DNA from 2 places in the Pseudovibrio sp. FO-BEG1 genome. Region 2 is predicted to be linked to the other one. Evidence: predicted binding sites of a transcription regulator. Region 2 holds the regulator's gene; the other holds the start of a gene.
What was found. The regulator HrcA, encoded in region 2, represses chaperone genes, less so after heat shock. The targets are predictions, from matches to a motif close to GTTAGCACTCNCNNNNNGNGAGTGCTAAC.
Positions count from the first base shown of each region.

Region 1: a site for HrcA is predicted at 1,627-1,655, ahead of groES (co-chaperone GroES). Genes of this name have one in related genera too.

Region 1 covers NC_016642.1:1,577,565-1,580,977, reverse strand. Annotated here, with positions in the region: gene PSE_RS07245 (sigma-54 dependent transcriptional regulator) at 1-631, shown strand, start outside; gene PSE_RS07240 (hypothetical protein) at 806-1,378, shown strand; gene groES (co-chaperone GroES) at 1,757-2,044, shown strand; gene groL (chaperonin GroEL) at 2,108-3,413, shown strand, end outside.
Region 2 covers NC_016642.1:367,488-370,900, forward strand. Annotated here, with positions in the region: gene PSE_RS01785 (molybdopterin-synthase adenylyltransferase MoeB) at 142-960, opposite strand; gene hrcA (heat-inducible transcriptional repressor HrcA) at 977-2,062, opposite strand; gene rph (ribonuclease PH) at 2,254-2,973, shown strand; gene rdgB (RdgB/HAM1 family non-canonical purine NTP pyrophosphatase) at 2,973-3,413, shown strand, end outside.

The DNA.
Region 1 (3,413 bases), 1.2 Mb from region 2:
GCTGCTGCGCTTCCTGCAAACCGGCTCTATTCAGCGCGTTGGCGAGCACAAGATCCGTTCGCTGGACTTGCGTGTGATCTGTGCGACGAACAGAGATCCAAAGACTGAAATTGCAGCTGGTCGCTTCCGTGAAGATCTGTTTTATCGCCTTCATGTATTGCCGATCCGTTTGCCAGCTCTTCGTGAGCGCCGGGAGGATATTCCGTCCCTCGCCCTCACCTTCCTGAAGAAGTACGCAGAAGAAGAAAACCGCAGGTTTCAGCGCTTTTCAACTTATGCGGAAACGCTTCTGCTCCAACATAACTGGCCGGGTAACGTGCGCGAACTGGAGAATGTCATTCGCCAGCTTGTGGTGATGAATGACGGTGATGAGGTCACCGAGCTCATGCTTTCTCCGTTGCTGCGTGAGCAGACTGTGCCGGTGCTCTCTGAGATCGCCTTTGGCACTGCTGAACCTGCTCCAAGCATGGGGCGCTCCATTGAGCCGCTCTGGTTCCAGGAGAAGCAGATTATTGAGACGACGCTGGAGACGTTTGACGGCAATATCGCGCTTGCGGCAGCGGCGCTGGAAATCAGCCCTTCTACCATTTATCGCAAGAAGCAGTCCTGGGCTGAGCGCGCCAACGCGTGATGGTTTGCGTGGTAATTGCTTAACCATCGCATGAGGAATGTCTTCACGACGCATATCTAAGCTGCCTCAGGAATTGGGGCAGTATTGTCTCCCTTAGATTTAAGAGTTATACCACCGCCAAGAATCAGGTGAGTGCCGCAGATTTTGTGTTCTGCTGGCTCTAGGGGGCTAAGAATGCCATTTACAGTGAAAGGGATGTCAGCTGCAAAAGCTGCGACCTGTTCCATCTTTGCGGTTGCTTTGTTGGGTAGCACCGCATCTGCTGAAGAAGCGACGGCGCTGAGCGCTGACTTTAAAGCTGCACAAGATGCATATGCCGTTGCCTGGCAGCAGCAGCCACTCGCTTTTACCGCAGCCAAATTCATTGCATTGCCAGCCGAGAGTTACGGTTCTTACACGCCTCTGGAAACTGCTGAGTTCCAGAGCGGAGATCTGTTGACCGTTTATGCTGAGCCTGTTGGCTTTTCCTACAAGGAGACTGGCGGCAAGTATGCGATTGATCTGAGCGTGGATTTTGAACTGCGCAACACCACCGGTCAGGTGCTGGCTTCTCAGGATGGGTTCACCACCCTGCATTCTGAGAGCTTCAACCAGATCCGCGAGTATCAGACTTCCCTCAGCTTCAACCTGACTGGCTTGCAGACAGGTGAGTATGTGCTGAAGGTTCGGTTCAACGACGAGAACTCTGATAAGTCCGGCAGCTTTGAGCTTCCGTTCTCCATGACAGAGGCAGCTCTTCAGAACTGATTGGCTTAAGCCTTACACAGACCATTCAAAAGCTGGCTTTGATCTTAAAGCCGGCTTTTCTTTTGCTCTGATTCCGATTGATTACATGCGATCAGCATAGACAGTCCATTGGTATAATCTGGGTTGAACTTGCACCCAGCTTACCCCCAAATTCTCGCAGTATTCCTATATTTTTTGCCGTTCAGATTATTTTTTTGCTGCTCTCTCCTTGACTATACAGAGGCGTGAAACTACATCATTTCCCGGTTGTTAGCACTCTGCCTTTGGGAGTGCTAATCACTGTGGGGCCGCAAGGTTTCACCCACTCTCAAAGTTTTTAACCTTCGCGTCCGGGCGTTGCCTAAAAGGGACGCTCGCGTATGAGAGGAAGAGCCAATTATGAAGTTTCGTCCGCTACACGACCGTGTTGTCGTTCGCCGTATCGAGTCTGAAGAAAAGACTGCTGGTGGCATCATCATCCCTGACACTGCAAAAGAAAAGCCACAGGAAGGCGAAGTAGTTGCAGTAGGTCCTGGCGCACGCAAGGACAACGGTGAGCTGATCGCTATCGACCTTAAAGCTGGCGACCGCGTTCTGTTCGGCAAATGGTCCGGTACTGAAGTTAAGATCGACGGTGAAGACCTGCTGATCATGAAGGAATCCGACATCATGGGCGTTCTGGCTTAATTAAAGCCATCGAGCAAACCCTCGTTCCTTCTGTAATTACAAGAATTTAAGTGAGACAAACAAATGGCTGCAAAAGAAGTCAAGTTCGGTTCTGACGCTCGTGAGAAGATGCTTAAAGGCGTCGACATTCTTGCAAACGCTGTAAAAGTTACCCTCGGCCCTAAAGGTCGTAACGTTGTTCTGGATAAAGCATTCGGCGCACCACGCATCACCAAAGACGGTGTTTCTGTTGCGAAGGAAATCGAACTTGAAGATAAGTTCGAAAACATGGGCGCACAGATGGTGCGTGAAGTTGCTTCCAAAACCAACGACATCGCTGGTGACGGTACAACCACTGCTACTGTTCTGGCACAGGCTATCGTTAAAGAAGGTGCTAAGTTCGTTGCTGCTGGCATGAACCCAATGGACCTGAAGCGCGGCGTTGACATGGCAACTGCTGCTGCTGTTGCAGACCTGACTGCACGTTCCAAGACCATCTCTTCTTCTGACGAAGTTGCACAGGTTGGCACCATCTCCGCTAACGGCGACACTCAGATCGGTGCAGACATTGCTGAAGCAATGCAGCGCGTTGGCAACGAAGGTGTTATCACCGTTGAAGAAGCTAAGTCCCTTGAGACTGAGCTTGAAGTTGTTGAAGGTATGCAGTTCGACCGTGGTTACCTTTCTCCATACTTCGTCACCAACGCTGAAAAGATGATTGCTGACCTGGAAAAGCCACTCATTCTCCTGCACGAGAAGAAGCTTTCCAACCTGCAGCCAATGCTTCCAATCCTGGAAAGCGCTGTTCAGTCTTCCCGTCCACTGCTGATCATTGCAGAAGACGTTGAAGGTGAAGCACTTGCAACTCTCGTAGTGAACAAGCTGCGCGGTGGCCTGAAGATCGCTGCAGTTAAAGCTCCTGGCTTCGGTGACCGTCGTAAGGCAATGCTCGAAGACATCGCTATCCTGACTGGTGGTACCGTGATCTCTGAAGATCTGGGCATCAAGCTGGAAAACGTAACCATCGACATGCTCGGCACTGCAGACAAGGTGAACATCTCCAAAGAGAACACCACCATTGTTGACGGCGCTGGCGACAAAGCTGACATCGAAGCACGCGTTGCTCAGATCAAAGCTCAGATCGAAGAAACCTCTTCCGACTACGACCGTGAAAAGCTGCAGGAACGTCTTGCTAAGCTTGCTGGTGGTGTTGCAGTTATCCGCGTTGGCGGTGCAACCGAAGTAGAAGTTAAAGAGAAAAAAGACCGCATCGACGACGCTCTGAACGCGACCCGCGCTGCTGTTGAAGAAGGTATCGTACCAGGTGGTGGTACTGCTCTGCTGCGCGCTAAAGCTGCTGTTGAGAAAGTATCTTCCGAGAACGTTGACA
Region 2 (3,413 bases):
TGGTGAGACAGATTTGCCTGAATGAGGCCAGGCCCTTTGTGGCGGAGGGCTGGAGACGGCGGGGAAGCAATTCTCCGCCGCTTTCTTTTTACAGCGTATCGCTGAAAAGTGAGGGGCGCTTTAAGCCGTGATGAGAGCTATTTAGCCGTGCTCCGTTTCCAGCATCTCGGTCCAGGTCTTTGGATTGTCGCCGTTAAGTGGGTTTTTCTTGGCGCGTTTGTATTTGATGGTCTCAAAATGCATGCTCAGGGTATCAGCCAGCAACATGCGCCCGATCAGGCCTTCTCCAAACCCAACAATCTCTTTAATCACCTCAAGAGCCTGAAGCGTACCGACAAGCCCGGTCAAGGCACCCAACACACCTGCTTCAGTACAGGTTGGGATGGAACCAGCTTCAGGGCGTTTCGGGAAAAGGCAGCGGTAGGTTGGGTTAATGTAGTTGCCATCCTCATCCTGCACGAAGGGCTTCAGCAGCGTAACGGATCCGTCAAACTGGCCCACAGCAGCAGTAACTAAAGGCCGTCCAGCATAAAAACACGCATCTGAAACGAGGTAGCGGGTGGCAAAGTTATCAGAGCCATCAACGACGATATGGTAGTCATTGATGAGCGCCATGGCGTTTTGTCCGTTGATGCGGGTTGGATGCGGAACGACGCGCACATTCGGGTTCAGGCGAGCAATCGCTTCAGCAGCACTGGCAACCTTTGGCTCTCCCAGTTTCTCAGTATCATGGATGATCTGACGCTGAAGGTTGGAGAGGGACACAACATCATCATCAACAATGCCGATGGTGCCAACACCCGCCGCTGCAAGGTATTGCAGAACCGGAGCTCCAAGTCCCCCTGCTCCAATCACCAGAACACGCGCAGCTTTTAGTTTTTGTTGTCCTGGGCCGCCAACATCGCGCAGGACGATATGACGAGCGTAACGTTCCAGTTCAGAAGCTGTAAGGGAAAGCAAGTGGGACTCCAATAGTTTAGCCGAGCAGGCGGCTCACCAGTCGGGCTGTGTAATCCACCATGGGAATGACACGCGCATAGTTGAGACGAGTCGGCCCGATAACACCAAGAACGCCCACAACGCGCTGTTCACTATCGCGGTATGGGGAAACGATCAAGGAAGAACCGGAAAGCGAGAACAGCTTGTTTTCCGAGCCGATAAAAATACGTACGCCTTCACCGCCCTTGGCAAGATCCAGCAACCGGATCAGCTCGCTCTTGTTTTCAAGGTCATCAAATAACAGACGAATGCGCTCCAGATCTTCCTTCGCGCCCACGTTTTCCAGCAGGTTGGAGCGTCCCCGCACGATAAGCGTACCGGGATCATTCTTGTCTCCACCCCAAACAGCAACACCTGCATCCACCACCTTAGAGGTGAGTGTATCCAGCTCTGCCTGAAATTCGTTTCGCTGCCGAACAAGCTCAGATTGCGCCTCGGCAAGGGTACGGTTTCGGATGATGGAGTTCAGATAGTTAGAAGCTTCTGTCAGAGCAGAAGGCGGCAGGCCAGCGGGCAGATCAACAACGCGGTTTTCAACCGATCCATCCTCGCTCACCAGCACGACGAGCGCTTTCAGCGGCTCAATCTGCACAAACTCGATGTGGCGAAGCGTTGTGTCGGTCTTGTTAGAAAGAACAACTCCTGCCCCACGGCTAAGGCCAGAGAGCATCTGGCTGGCTTCCGTCAGCACCTGTTCCGGTGTTTTATCTCCACCCTTGGCCTTCACCTGAACAGCAATCTGCTGGCGTTCTTCCTTAGTCAGGTCACCCACTTCAAGGAAGCCATCCACGAACAGGCGCAATCCCGACTGTGTTGGCAGGCGGCCTGCGCTGGTATGCGGGGAATAGAGCAGTCCGTGATGCTCCAGGTCTGCCATCACGTTGCGAATGGAGGCCGGAGAAAGGGGCTGGGAAAGGCCGCGTGCAAGATTGCGGGAGCCAAGCGGTTCACCGGTATCAAGGTAGTTCTCGACGATACGCCTGAAGATCTCGCGGGAACGCTCATCAAGATCCTCAAGAGGGACAGAAGGAGGAACGCTCGTCACGGTATCGGTACTCCACATCAACAGCAGGTTTCGGGCAAAGGCCTCCTTCAATCCCTAGCACAGGACAATTGAACAGCCAAAACGCAATTTTAGCAGAAAATCAGCTCCCAAACCAAAACCAGCCTTTGCGCTTGCGGCAATCCGCAGCTAAAAGATCCGCAATACCATTTGTGAGATTATAGCTATTAAGCAACCCGAGGGAGCTTACCTTGAACCGTCCATCCAAACGTACACCTGAAGAAATGCGTCCAGTCAGCCTGGAGCGCGGTGTTGCAAAGCATGCCGAAGGCTCTTGCCTGATCAAATTCGGCGATACCCACGTTCTGTGTACAGCAAGTTTGGAAGAGCGCGTTCCGCCGTGGCTCCGTGGTCAGAACCGTGGCTGGGTTACTGCAGAGTACGGCATGCTGCCACGCGCAACACATGATCGTATGCGCCGCGAGTCCTCCGCAGGCAAGCAATCTGGCCGTACTCAGGAAATCCAGCGTCTCATCGGCCGCTCTCTGCGCGCTGTTGTTGATCTGGGTGCGCTGGGTGAGCGTCAGATCACTGTTGACTGCGATGTCATTCAGGCAGACGGCGGCACCCGCACCGCGTCTATCACCGGCGCATGGGTTGCTCTGCATGATTGCCTGAAGTGGATGGAAGCGCGCGACATGGTCAAGACCGATAAGGTTCTGAAAGACCACATCGCAGCGATCTCCTGCGGCATTTACGAAGGCACTCCGGTTGCTGATCTGGACTACGCAGAAGACTCTTCCGCTGACACAGATGCGAACTTCGTCATGACTGGCAAGGGCGGCATCGTTGAAATTCAGGGCACTGCTGAAGGTGAGCCATTCTCTGAAGAAGAACTCGGCCAGCTCATGAGCCTTGCAAAACAGTCCATTTCTAAACTGGTTGAGCTGCAGAAGCTGACGGTGCTCTAATGCAGGCAGAAACAACAGAAAGTCGCCGCCTGGAACCTGGCAAGCTCGTGCTTGCCAGCCACAACAAAGGCAAACTGCGCGAAATTCAGGACATGCTTGCCCCGCACGGCTTCGAGGTTCTCTCTGCTGGTGATCTGAACCTGCCAGAGCCGGTTGAAGATGGCGATACCTTCGAAGCAAACGCGGCAATCAAAGCTCTGGCTGCAGCAACGGTTACAGGCCTGCCAGCTCTTGCAGATGACAGCGGTTTTTGTGTAAACGGCCTGAACGGCGATCCGGGCATCTATTCCGCACGCTGGGCAGGACCGGGCAAAGACTTTGGTGTTGCCATGCAGTCTGTGCAGGACAAGCTGACAGAAACTGGCGCAACAGATCGCACCGCTTACTTCGTGGCTGTGCTGTGCATGGCTTGGCCGGATGGTCATACCCAGTTCTATCGC